Regions from separate parts of the Allosaccharopolyspora coralli genome, predicted to be linked through region 4. Evidence: riboswitches for the same ligand, from Rfam matches in the RefSeq annotation. Region 4 holds a riboswitch; each other region holds the start of a gene.
The links. Region 4 has a riboswitch for cobalamin ahead of GIY23_RS14160 (ABC transporter substrate-binding protein). Riboswitches for the same ligand answer to the same signal wherever they lie in the genome.
Positions count from the first base shown of each region.

Region 1: another riboswitch for cobalamin. It lies ahead of GIY23_RS05660 (ribonucleoside-diphosphate reductase subunit alpha); the one in region 4 lies ahead of GIY23_RS14160 (ABC transporter substrate-binding protein).
Region 2: another riboswitch for cobalamin. It lies ahead of GIY23_RS16905 (HoxN/HupN/NixA family nickel/cobalt transporter); the one in region 4 lies ahead of GIY23_RS14160 (ABC transporter substrate-binding protein).
Region 3: another riboswitch for cobalamin. It lies ahead of GIY23_RS16935 (putative cobaltochelatase); the one in region 4 lies ahead of GIY23_RS14160 (ABC transporter substrate-binding protein).

Region 1 covers NZ_CP045929.1:1,186,168-1,189,469, reverse strand. The annotation lists gene GIY23_RS05665 (amidohydrolase) at 1-1,088, shown strand, start outside; cobalamin riboswitch at 1,146-1,359, shown strand; gene GIY23_RS05660 (ribonucleoside-diphosphate reductase subunit alpha) at 1,488-3,302, shown strand, end outside.
Region 2 covers NZ_CP045929.1:3,628,253-3,631,554, reverse strand. The annotation lists gene GIY23_RS16910 (cobalamin biosynthesis protein) at 1-872, shown strand, start outside; cobalamin riboswitch at 1,204-1,394, shown strand; gene GIY23_RS16905 (HoxN/HupN/NixA family nickel/cobalt transporter) at 1,477-2,544, shown strand; gene cobA (uroporphyrinogen-III C-methyltransferase) at 2,639-3,302, shown strand, end outside.
Region 3 covers NZ_CP045929.1:3,637,976-3,641,277, reverse strand. The annotation lists gene GIY23_RS16945 (LysE family translocator) at 24-659, opposite strand; gene GIY23_RS16940 (GNAT family N-acetyltransferase) at 1,057-1,548, shown strand; cobalamin riboswitch at 1,656-1,783, shown strand; gene GIY23_RS16935 (putative cobaltochelatase) at 1,836-3,302, shown strand, end outside.
Region 4 covers NZ_CP045929.1:3,005,969-3,009,270, forward strand. The annotation lists gene GIY23_RS14150 (YwaF family protein) at 1-217, opposite strand, end outside; gene GIY23_RS14155 (gamma carbonic anhydrase family protein) at 492-1,031, shown strand; cobalamin riboswitch at 1,140-1,331, shown strand; gene GIY23_RS14160 (ABC transporter substrate-binding protein) at 1,393-2,415, shown strand; gene GIY23_RS14165 (FecCD family ABC transporter permease) at 2,412-3,302, shown strand, end outside.

The DNA of each region.
Region 1 (3,302 bases), 1.8 Mb from region 4:
GCCGGACAGGAGTGGTCGGGGTGATGCGCAACGGCGCGGGACCGACCGTGCTGCTCCGAGCCGACATGGACGCGCTGCCCGTGCACGAGCAGACCGGATTGGAGTATGCGAGCACGGCCACCGGCACCGATCCCGGCGGCAACGAAGTTCCGGTCGCACACGCATGTGGACACGACATGCACGTGACGTGGCTGATCGGCGCCGCCCGCGCGCTCGCGGCTTCCCGGGGCCGGTGGCGCGGCACGGTGCAGTTCGTTCTGCAACCGGCCGAGGAGCTGGGCGACGGAGCCGCCGGCATGATCGCCGACGGGCTCTTCGAACGTTTCGGCACACCCGACGTCGCCTTCGGTCAGCACGTCGGACCGATGCCCGCAGGCGAGGTGTTCACCCGCAGCGGCCTGATCATGTCCGCTTCGGACACACTGCGCGTGCGAATGTTCGGACACGGCGGCCACGGTTCGCGCCCGGAGACCACTGTGGACCCTGTCGTGATGGCATCCTCGACCGTGCTACGCCTGCAGACCATCGTCTCCCGCGAAGTCGCCGCCACGGACTCGGCCGTACTGACCGTCGGTTCGCTGCATGCCGGGACGAAGAGCAACATCATTCCGGCCGAGGCCGAGCTCAGCATCGACGTGCGGTCGTTCGACGAAACGGTGCGGCGGCGAGTTCTCGACGCCGTGCACAGGATCGTGCACGCCGAGGCCACCGCTGCCGGGGCGGACCGGAAACCGGAAATCACCGCGGAAGGCACGTTTCCCGCCACCGTCAACGACGAGTCCACGACCGAGGCAGCGACCGCACGGTTCCGCGAGCATTTCGGTGCCCAGCGGGTGTTCGCAGCCCCGTTGGTGACCGGGAGCGAGGACTTCGGGGTGTTCGCTTCGGCGGCGGGTATCCCCTCCGCCTACTGGTTCGTCGGCGGCACCGACGCGGACCGGTTCGCCGCTTCGGCCGAAGCGGGGACGTTGGACAGCGACCTGCCGTCGAACCATTCACCGTTGTTCGCGCCGGTTCCGCATCCGACGATCGACACCGGAGTCGCCACGCTGGTCGTGGCCGCGACCGGAGTGCTCACCAGCCATTGAGGCGGCTCGACCCACCCCGATATCTGGCCCTCACGGACACAGGTACGCCCTAGATGTAGTGTGGTGATCATCGATGGTTCGCCGGGCGTAGCTCGGCGGGACAACAGGGAACCCGGTGCGAATCCGGGACTGCCCCGCAGCGGTGAACGGGAACGACAGTCGTGCCCGGCCTGCCCACGCAGGACGGGATCGGCACTGGGCTCCGGCCCGGGAAGCCACGATCAGTAGGACGCCCGTGAGTCCGAAGACCTGCCATCGGCGCGCGCCCGACCGGACGCGCCGTCCGGGACCCCGAGGGAGGGTCGCCGCGAAACTGCTCGCGCAGAGACGCGCGGCTCGTCGCGGCCCACCCTCGCCCGGATCACCGTCGACTCGCGAGGAGAGAGCGTCGTGACCGAGCTGGCCACCACACCGCCGCCCACTGTTGTCGAGCACGCCCGTGTGCTGCGCCGGGACTCGACACCGGTCCCGTTCGACGCGACGAAGATCGGCGTCGCGCTCACCCAGGCGTTCCTGGCCGTGGAGGGCTCCGGCTCGGCCGGATCCTCCCGGATCCACGACCTCGTCGCCGAGCTCACCGCGCAGGTCACCACGGCGCTGTTCCGCCACGCCGGGACCGAACCGCTCGTGCACGTCGAACAGATCCAGGACCAGGTCGAGCTCGCCCTGATGCGGGGCGAGCACCACCGCGTCGCCCGCGCCTACGTGCTGTACCGGGAAGAACGCGCAGCCGCACGGGAAACCTCGAAACCCGGAGCGGAAGAACCACAGGTCCACGTGGTTGACCTCAACGGCGCCGAAACGCCGCTCGACTGGCATCGAGTGTCCACAGTGGTCGAACAGGCGTGTGGCGACCTGGACGACGTCGCTCCGAAAGCGGTACTGCGGGAAGCCCGGCGCGGACTCTACGACGGCATGAGCAGCCGTGAACTCGCCGAGGCGCTCACGCTGTCCGCCCGGACCCTGGTCGAGTCCGAACCGAACTACTCCCTGGTCGCCGCGCGGTTGCTCTTGGACTCGCTGCGCCGTGAGGCGCTCAGCCACCTCGCGGACGGTTCCCGTGAGGCCGACCAGGACGAGATGCGCGGGCGCTACCCCGAGTACTTCACCGCCTACGTTCGCCACGGTGTCGCACTCGGCCAGCTCACCCCGGAACTCGCGTCGTTCGACCTCGACCGGCTCGGCCACGCACTCCGAGCGGACCGGGACCTGGCATTCGACTTCCTCGGCCTGCAAACGCTCTACGACCGGTATCTGCTGCACGACCACGGAGTGCGCTACGAGCTACCGCAGGCGTTCCTGATGCGCGTCGCGATGGGGCTCGCGTTGCACGAGGACGACCGCGAGGCGCGTGCGATCGAGTTCTACGAGTTGCTGACCTCGTTCGACTTCATGTGCTCCACACCCACCTTGTTCAACGCGGGCACCACCCGTCCGCAGCTGTCGTCCTGCTTTCTGACCACTGTGGATGACGACCTGCACGGGATTTTCCATTCCGTCGGCAACAACGCGCTGCTCTCGAAGTACGCGGGTGGACTCGGCAACGACTGGACCCCGGTACGCGGCATCGGCGCCCACATCCAGGGCACCAACGGTCAGTCGCAAGGCGTCGTGCCGTTCCTCAAGATCGCCAACGACACCGCCGTCGCGGTGAATCAAGGCGGCAAGCGTAAAGGCGCGGTGTGTGCCTACCTCGAGACGTGGCACATCGACATCGAGGAATTCCTCGACCTGCGCAAGAACACCGGTGACGAGCGCCGCCGCACCCACGACATGAACACTGCGAACTGGGTTCCGGACGAGTTCCTCCGTCGGGTGGAGCAAGACGGCACCTGGACCCTGTTCTCCCCCGACGAGACCCCGGACCTGCACGACCTCTACGGCGCGGCGTTCGCCGAGCGCTACCGCGAGTATGAGGCGGCGGCCGAACGCGGCGAGCTCGCGGTGCACCGCACGGTCGCAGCGGTCGACCTGTGGCGTCGCATGATCACGATGCTGTTCGAGACCGGCCACCCGTGGATCACGTTCAAGGACCCGTGCAACCTGCGCTCGCCACAACAGCACGCGGGGGTCGTGCACTCGTCCAACCTGTGCACCGAGATCACGCTGAACACGAGCGCCGACGAGGTCGCCGTCTGCAACCTCGGGTCGGTGAACCTCGCGCAGCACGTCACCGCCGACGGGCTCGACACCCACCGCCTGGAGCGGACCGTC
Region 2 (3,302 bases), 620 kb from region 4:
CGAATCCCCACGGGTTTCCGCTTCCCGCCCTTCCGGACACGGTGTCGCCGGACGCGGCGAGTCCGCAGTGGACGATAGCGCTCGACGATCGTCGTCCTGCCGATGCGGACCGTGCCCGGCTGCTGTGGCTCGTGCCCCGGACCCTGATCGTCGGAGTCGGCGCGTCTCGGGAGGCATCGCGGACCGAGATCGTCGAGGCCGTCGCGCTGCTCGAACGCGAGTACTCGCTGGACCCGCGAGCGGTACGCGCCATCGCCACCGTCGCTCGCGCCGAAGACCACCCCGGGCTCGCGGAAGCGGTGCAGGACCTGGGGTTCTGGCATTCGGAGGAAGGTGGGGACGAGCTCCCGTTGCGGGTGTTCCCCGCCGACGTTCTGGACAGGGTCGACGTGCCGAGTCCCAGTGGCGCGGTGCGGGACCGTGTCGGTACCGGGAGCGTCGCCGAAGCAGCGGCCTTGGCCGCCGCCACGGAGGACGCTGCAGGCGGGCCGGTCGATCTGGTGGTGCCGAAGCTCACTTCGCGGCGGGTCACCGTCGCCGCCGCCAGACTGCGTCCACGCGGGCGGCTTGCCGTAGTCGGGGTCGGGCCGGGACCCGATGATCTCCGCACTCCCCGTGCGGACGCCGAGCTGCGCCGAGCGGCCGTCGTCGTCGGCTCCCGCGCGGTACTCGATCGCGTCGGTCGCGTCCTGAGCCCGGACGCGCGAACCGAGGTCGGCGTCGTTGCGGACGCCGTCGACGTTGCCGCCTCCGGTCGCGCCGTCGCGTTCGCGCACACCGGCGAGGTCGAGCAGGTCGACGCCGAGCGAGCCGCCGTCGAAGTGGTCGTGGTGCCCGGGGTGAGCCGAGGAGTAACAGGTCCCGTCGACTGAGAGCGCATGGTGGAACTGGTGCGGCGGTACCGGGCCCCCAGTTCCCCAATGCCCTCTGAGTCTGTGGTCTGTGGTGGTGGTCACCTACCGGCGTCCCAGCTTGCCGCTCGCGGCGTTGGGGTCGTCTCGAGTACCAGCACGTACGTAGCGGCGGCCCCGGCCTTGCGAGCGACAACCTGCAACGCCCGGAGCTTCTCAGCGTGCTCGGGCTGAGCACGCAAGACCATGCCCGGACGGGCATCAGAACAAGATCACAGACACTGAGCGAGACAGGGCAAAGGTGACACCGGGGCTCCGCCGACGGTGATCCGCGGCACCGGGACCCGCCCGGAAGTTGACCTCGTGCACACGGTGCGGTCACGATACGTCCGCTGGTTGCGGAGGAACCCGGTGCGAATCCGGGACGGTCCCGCCACTGTGACCGGGGAGCGGCCCCACATGCCACGGCTCGACACGAGCGGGAAGGCGGGAACGCCGCGGCGATCCGGGAGTCAGGACACTCACGCCGGCCCTACGTCACCAGGTGACGTGCGGAGACCGAGCGTCACGCCGTGACGCACGGAGACGATCCCCGGGCGGGAGAACCCAGGAGGTCCGCGACGCGATGGCCACAGAAACGAGCATTCCGGACACGCCGGCGTCCGGCGGGTGGGGACGAGTCGAGCGCCGTAACGCAGCGCTGGTGCTCGGCGCCGTCGGCATGCTGCACCTCGTCGGGTGGGGTATGTACCTGGCGGCGCAGGACTCGTTCACGGCTGCCGGCGGGCTCGCCGCCGCGGGCATGACCGCCTACCTGCTCGGCGTGCGGCACGGCTTCGACGCCGACCACGTCGCCGTGATCGACGATGCGACACGGTTGCTCATGCAGCGGGGAAAGAAGCCGGTGGCGACCGGAATGTGGTTCGCGCTGGGACACGCCGGTGTCGTCGTGGCGCTGGCGATGGCGGTCGCGTTCGTCGCGGGACCCGCCGCACAGCGGTGGGCGGAGCAGGTCGGCGGCCGGGTCGGGCTGTGGGTGAGTCTGTTCGTCGTTGCCGTGCTCGCCGTCCTGGCGGTTTTGAACGCGCTGGTGCTGCGGGACGCCGTACGATTGCTGCGCCGGGCGCGGGCCGGGGAAGTCGGGGACTCCGAGGTCGAGCTCGTGCTCGGTCGGCGAGGTCTGCTCGCCCGGCTGCTGCGCGGACGGATGAGTCTCGTCGGACAGTCCTGGCACCTGCTCGTGATCGGCTTCCTGTTCGGCCTCGGCATGCAGACGGCGACCGAAGTCACAGTGCTGGCACTCGTCGCTCCCGGCGAGCTGTCCGCGATGGCGGTGTTGAGCCTGCCGCTGCTGTTCGCCGCCGGAATGTGCACTGTGGACAGCATCGACGGCATGCTGATGTCCCGCGCCTACACCTGGTCGCTCGCGCGCCCGCTGCGCAGACTGTGGGTGAACGTGACGACCACCACGCTCACCGTCGTGCTCGCCGCGGTCGTCGCGCTGGTCGTCCTCGCGGGTGTGTTCGACGAACTCGGGGCCGCGGGACTCGCTCCCGTCGCGGCGATCGGGGACCACTTCGAGCTGCTCGGATATCTGACGCTGGCCGCGTTCATGGCAGTATGGGGCGGCGCTGCCCTGTGGTGGAGGTTCTCCGGCGCCGACCGGCGTACTGCCGGAGCGCCGAGCAGGTGAGCGCCCGCAGAGCGAGAAGGCCCGTACCCGAGCCGGGCAGTGAGCGCACCCCGTCGAGGACGCCGGGGGCGACCTTCGAGACGGACAGACGGACATGAGCACGCACGACGAACGGCACTACTTCGCGGGACTCGATCTCGGCGGCAAGCACGTCGCGGTCGTCGGCGGCGGCACCGTGGCGCAACGCAGGGTGCCTCGGTTGATCAACGCCGGTGCGCGCGTCGAGGTCGTCTCGCCCGAGGTCACCCCGGCCGTGGAAGCGATGGCCGACGCCGGGGAGCTCACCTGGAGCGCACGTCGGTACACGCCCGGTGATCTGGACGAGACGTGGTACGCGATCGCTTGTACCTCCGACCCGGACGTCAACGCACGGGTCGTCGCGGACGCCGAAAGCCGCCGGATCTTCTGCGTCCGGGCCGACGATGCCTCGCAGGGGACGGCGGTCACACCCGCGATCGCCGAGCACGACGGGCTACTACTGGGTGTCTTGGCAGGCGGCGCGCACCGCCGCTCCTCCGTTGTGCGGGACGGCCTGGTGGAAGCGCTTCGCAGCGGCGTCGTGGACGATCGTCCGCAGCGCCACGAGCCCGGTGTCGCGCTCGTCGGTGGTGGTCCCGGTGCGCCGGACCTGATCACGGTGCGCGGGCGGCAGCTGCTCGCGCGTGCCGACGTCGTCGTCACCGACCGGCTCGCACCACGCGAACTGCTCGACGATCTCGGCCCGCACGTCGAAGTCGTGGACGCTTCGAAGATCCCGT
Region 3 (3,302 bases), 630 kb from region 4:
GGCGGATGCCGCCCGCAGCGAGGTCAGGTCGCGACGAGCCCGACGGAGATGGTGAGGAAGGCGGCGGCGCTCACCGCGTCCAGCGTCCGGGCCACGCGCGGGTCTCGAAGCTTGCTCGCGATGCGGGCGGCGCCGACCACGATCGAGATTTCCCAGATCGCGGCGACGACGAGGAACACGACGCCGAGCATGACGAGCTGGGCGGCCGGTTGCGGTGACGAGCCGACGAACTGAGGCAGGAACGCGAGGCTGAACAGCAGCATCTTCGGGTTGGTGATGTTGCTGAAGAACCCGCGCAGGTACGGGTTGGCCTCGCGCAGCCCGGCCGTGGCGGGTGCGTCGAGGTCTGCGGTCTCCTGCCTCGTGAGCCACAGGCCGCGCAGGATCGTGGCCGCGAGGTAGACGAGGTAGGCGGCGCCGAGCCACTTGAGGACGGAGAGCACGGCCGGGTTCTGCGTGATGAGTGCGCCGAGCCCGGAGATGACGACGCCGACCTGGATCACGCTGGCGGTGTGGATCCCGGCGAGGGCGAGCAGTCCCGGCCGGATGCCGGAGCGAAGGGAGGTACGCAACAGGAGGAACACGTCCACACCGGGTGTGAGGACCACGACCATGCTGGCGACGAGAAAAGCCGGCAGCGGACTGAAGTCCAGAAGCATGACGTTGTTCCGTCCTTTCCGAATGCACGCGCGGTGCGCGCGGCGATGGTGTTCGAAGACAGCGGTGTCAGTGGCACGCGCAGAAGTGAGGCGAAGCACAGTCGTCGCTGACGGCGCAAGGGAAGCAAATTTTCCCGCCGGGAACGATCGTATCGAAAGATTATCCCGATGTCGTCGGACTTGGATGTGAGGTGACACTCCTGCGAACTGGATCACGCCCGGATCACGCGATATCGGCATGACGTGTGCCGCGAGTCACGAAAGGAAGGCCGAAGAATGCGATGCGTGCGCGATTGAGCACGGCTCGTGTCGGCACTTGCGAGGTGTCGTGGCGCCGAGACCGGTCGCGACGCCCGGCAATGCTGTGTGCGATGTGGCGTTGTGATAGGGAACAGGCATGAATGCGCAGTCGCCGACGGCGGTGCACCGAGCCTCGGTCGCGGACCTCGATCCTCGGGACCTGTATCGCATCCTGTGGCTGCGCCTGTCCGTCTTCGTGATCGAGCAGGAGTGCCCACCCGAGTCCGAACTGGACGGACGCGACCTGGAACCGAGCACCCGGCACTACTGGATCACCGGCGAGTCGGACGAGTTCGGTGAGAAGGGCGAGCGGGAGATGGTCGGCTACCTGCGGGTGTTGTGCGACTCCGACGCCACCGTGCACATCGGGCGGGTGTGCGTCGCGAAATCCGCGCGTGGCACCGGAGTGGGCCGGGAGTTGATGCGCGTCGCGGTCGACGACTTCAGCGGTGCGCCGATCGAGATGTCCGCGCAGACTCATGCGCTCGGTTTCTACCGATCCTTCGGTTTCGTCGAGCATGGCGAACCGTATCGGGAGGAAGGGATCCCCCACGTCGCGATGCGCCGGGAACCCGACCGAACCGGCTGACCGGCCGCGAACTGGGGCGCCGGTCCTGGACCACCCACCCACGTTCCTAGCTGCCCTCTGAGACGATGCCGTGGATCCCAGCGAGGGGTTCGGGGCGTGGCACCCCGCAGGAAGCCGGTGTGAATCCGGCACGGTCGGCGCCACTGTGACCGGGGAGCGACCTCCCACGCGAGCCACCGGGGTGTGCACCCTGGGAAGGCCGGAGGTACGCGCGGATCCGGGAGTCAGGACACTGCCCCTCGCGCACGTCGACCCGGGGCGTCCGACACCCGAGGAAGGACTCTGGCATGACCGCTGCTCGCACGAGGTCGCAGTACCCGTTCTCCGCGATCGTGGGGCACGACGACATGCGGCTGGCCCTGCTGCTCAACGCGGTACACCCCGGCATCGGCGGGGTGCTGGTGCGCGGCGAGAAGGGAACCGCGAAGTCGACGGTGGTGCGTGCACTCTCCGCGCTGCTGCCTGCGCTCGACGTCGTGCCCGGCTGCCGCTTCGGCTGCTCGCCCGTGGCCGTCGACGAGGACTGCCCTGATGCCCCGCACGACGCCACGGCGGCTGAGACGCGCCCTGCGCAGCTGGTGGAGCTCCCGGTGGGCGCGACCGAGGATCGGCTCGTCGGCTCACTCGACCTGGAACGTGCTCTCTCCGACGGAGTCCGGGCGTACCAGCCGGGATTGCTCGCGTCGGCGAACCGGGGCGTGCTCTACGTCGACGAGGTCAACCTCCTGCACGACCACCTGGTGGATCTGCTGCTCGATGCGGCGGCGATGGGCCGCGCGCACGTGGAGCGTGAGGGTGTGTCGGTCTCACACGCGGCCTCGTTCTTGCTGGTGGGCACGATGAATCCGGAGGAGGGCGAGCTGCGGCCGCAGCTGCTCGACCGGTTCGGCCTCACGGTGCAGGTGGCAGCCTCCCGCGACGTGGACACGCGCACCGAGGTCGTGCGCCGTCGACTCGCGTTCGAGTCCGACCCGGACGGTTTCGCCCGGTCCTGGGAGTCCGAGGACGCGGAGCTCGCCGAACGAATCGCCGCGGCCCAGGCTCGACTGGGCACGGTGTCGCTGCCGGACGCTGAGCTGCGCCGGATCGCCGCGTTGTGCGCGGCGTTCGAGGTCGACGGGATGCGAGCGGATTTGGTGCTGGCGCGGACCGCGGTGGCACACGCGGCGTGGCGCGGCGCGGACGCAGTGGCCGAGGTCGACGTCGAGGCCGCGGCACGGTTGGCGTTGCCGCATCGCCGCAGGCGCGACCCGTTCGACGAGCCGGGTGTCGAGGAGGAGCAGCTGCAACAGGCGCTCTCCGACGCCGCGGAGCACGCCGGTGACGAGTCGGAAGGTCCGGACGACGGCCAGGGCGGACCTGACGACGGGGATGCCGGGAACGGAGGGCCCGACGACGGGGACGACGACCCCGACGGCGGCGGGGACGGCCCGCCGGACGGCGGTGGTGGTGCTCGGCAGCCGGAGCCGTCCGAGTCCACCGGAGACGGTGAATCGCAGGGTGCCCCCGAGGGCAACGCCTCGTCGGAACGGCCGCCCGCGGTTCCCGCGCCGTCCTTCCGCGCGCGCCTCCTGGAGGTTCCCGGCGTCGGCGAGGGAGCGCCCGGTCGCCGTTCGCGCGCCCGGTCCCGGTCGGGCCAGGTCGTTCGCTCCTCCACAGTGGATGGTTCCGGTGTGCACCTTCCCGCGACCGTAGCGGCGGCGGCACCACATCAATCGGCGCGAGGCCGTCGTGGTCCCGGCCTGGTGCTGCGT
Region 4 (3,302 bases):
ACGCGACCAGGACGACGGCGAACCCGCGGCTCACGACGCGCGCGGTGTCGCGCCCACGGTGCCTGCGTCCGAGCGCGATCAGGAACACCGCTCCCCCGGCTCCGAGCGCGAGGACCGCCCAGTGCGTGCCGCCGTAGGGCACGAACACCGGTTGCTGCGCGAGTGTCGCCTGCTCGAACAGGATCACCACCTCCGTCGCGCCACCTGGAGAACTCATCAGCGAAGGTCTTGCTCGGTGGTCGGGTCGAGGAACCTCAGCGGTTCCGCTGGCAAGACACGACGACAGCCCAGTCCGTCAGGATGCTCAGTCTACGAGAAGGAACGCTTCTCACCAGCATGTTCGGCCGGTGTGGCGGCCGCTCCACAGTGGAACGCCGGTGCCCTGCGAGCCGTTCGCGGGTACGTGCCACCGGCTCGCACTGTCGGCTGCGGGACGGAACTCGGAGCGGAGACGTAAGGTACCCGGAGTGGACCACGCACGAGGAGGATCCGTGACCGACGCACGCACCGGGCCGTTCACCCTGACCTTCGGTGAGCACACGCCGCAGCTCGACGACGGCGCGTGGGCCGCGCCGGGGTCCAGCCTCATCGGCCGTGTGCGCCTCGCGACGCAGGCCAACGTCTGGTACACCACCGTGCTGCGCGGCGACGTCGCCGACATCTCGGTCGGTGCCCGCAGCAATGTGCAGGACGGCGTGGTGATGCACGCCGACGAAGGGTTCCCGGCCGTCGTGGGCAACGATGTGACCATCGGGCATCGGGCCGTCGTCCACGGCTGCACGATCGAGGACGAGGTGCTCATCGGGATGGGCTCGGTGGTCCTCAACGGCGCGAAGATCGGCAGCGGCAGCCTCGTCGCCGCCGGTGCCGTCGTGCTCGAAGGCGTCGAGATTCCGCCCGGCTCGTTGGTGGCGGGCACTCCTGGCAAGGTGCGTCGCGAGCTGACCGGCGACGAGCAGGAGATGATCCGCGCCTCCGCCCGGCACTACGTCGACCTCGCCACCTCCCACCGCCAAGCCCTCAGCGGGTAAGAACTCTCTCACTCGTGAGGCGAACGGCACTTTCGCCTCACGAGACGAGGCGAAAGTGCCGTTCGCCTCGCGCGCGACGCCGTGATCTCGGCCACCACGGCCGGGTTGTTAGGCTCGTCGCGAGCCAGTCGTGCCCACCGGCCAGGGAATCCGGTCGAAGTCCGGAGCTGACGCGCAGCGGTAGGGGCGACGAGCGCGGGAGGCGTCGCGTGTCGACGGTGACCACTGGGCGGGTGCCCGGGAAGGTTCCCGCGCTCTTCGAGCCCGAGCCCGAAGACCTGCTGGCTCCCGGTCGCCCCGAGCACCGGCCGTGTCCCAGCGGGCCCCGCGTCCGGGCCCCGACCGAAGGGCTCCGATGCGAATGTCCACACCGCGTTCGACGCGTCTACTCACCAGCGGCGCTGCCACCGCGATCACCGCGGGCCTCCTCGCGGTCACCGCATGTTCCGGCCCCACCGGCGGCCCGGCCGGACCTCCGGACATCGCGGACAACTGTGGTGTTCCCGTGTCGGTGGACGGTCCTCCGCGACGTGCGGTGAGTCTGAACCAGCAGCAGACAGAGATCATGCTCTCCCTCGGCCTCGAGGACCGCATGGTCGGTACGGCGACCTGGACCGACCCGGTCGCGCCGCATCTTGCGGAGGCCAACGCCAGCGTGCCCCGGCTGGCCGACAACAACCCGTCGCTGGAAGCCGTTCTCGGCACCGAACCCGACCTGGTGCTCGGCGGCTACCAGGCGATCTACACCGACGGAGGGGTCGCGCCGCGCGAACGGTTCGCCGAGTTCGGTGTGCCGACCTACCTGTCGCCGTCGAACTGCTACCCGGAGGAAGCCGAGCTCGGCGAACCAGTGGGGCTGGACGACATCTACCGCGAAGTCCGGGAGATCGCGCAGCTCTTCGACGTTCCCGAACGCGGTGAGCAGCTGGTGACGGAACTGCGCGGGCGGGTCGAGGCCGCGCAGGCGAAGGTCGCCGGTCTCGACGGCCGCGAGAACACCTCGGTGCTGTTCTGGTTCGCCCGCACCGGATCTCCGTACGTGGCCGGGTCGACCGGCGCGCCGGGGATCATCACCCGCACGCTCGGCGTCCGCAACGCCTACCCCGACGTGGCATCGATGTGGCCGCAGGTCGGCTGGGAGGACGTGCTTCGCCGGGCTCCCGACGTGCTCGTGCTCGGTGATCTGACCCGGGACAGCGAAGGCGACACGCTCGAAGCGAAGAAGCGGTTCCTGCGCACCGATCCCGCCGTGTCGCAACTGGACGCCGTCCGAGCCGAGAGGTGGATGCCCATGACGGGGTCGGCGATGAACGTCAGCATCCGCACCGTCGACGGCATCGAAGCGCTCGCCGACCGCCTCGTCGAACTCGACCGCCAGACATGACGGTCGCGCAGGAGCTGCCGCGAGCGGTACGCCGTGTCCCCACGACGGTGTTCGTGACCGTGGGAATGGCGTGCCTGGTCCTGTCCGTCGCCGTCGTCGTCACGATCGGACCGGCGTCACTGTCCGTGCCGGACGTCTTTGAGGTGATCGGGGCACGCCTGGGCTTCGTGGACACCGGCGTCTCCCGCATCGGCCAGGGGATCGTGTGGAATCTGCGCCTGCCCCGCACGCTGATGGCTGCCGTCTCCGGCGCCGGCCTGGCCGTCTGCGGTGTGGTGTTGCAGTCGCTGCTGCGCAATCCGCTCGCGGAACCGTTCCTGCTCGGTGTCTCCAGCGGCGCGTCCACCGGCGCGGTGCTCGTGCTCATCCTCGGGATCGGTGCCGGCGCGGTGAGCCTCACGATGGGCGCGTTCGCCGGGGCGGTGGTCGCGTTCGTGCTCGTGATGGCGCTCGCGAGGCTCGCCGGGGGTGGCACGGCGAAAGTCATCCTGGCGGGCGTCGCCGGAACACAACTGTTCTCGGCGGTGACCTCCTACATCGTCATCACCGCCGCCGACGCCGAACAGGCACGGGGTGTGCTGAACTGGCTGCTCGGCTCGTTGTCCGGGGCACGGTGGGACGACGTGGCCGTGGCGGGCATCGTGTGCGTGCTCGGACTCGCGCTGTGCGTGTCCCGTTCCAACGCTCTCGACGCCTTCGCGTTCGGCCAGGACGCGGCCTCCTCGCTGGGGATCGACGTACTCCGGTTGCGGTGGTTGCTGCTGACCGCGACCGCGTTGGTGACAGCGACGATCGTGTCGTCGGCAGGGGCGATCGGGTTCGTCGGCCTGGTGGTGCCGCACGCCGCGCGTCTGCTGGTCGGGCACCGACACCGGGCGCTGCTGCCG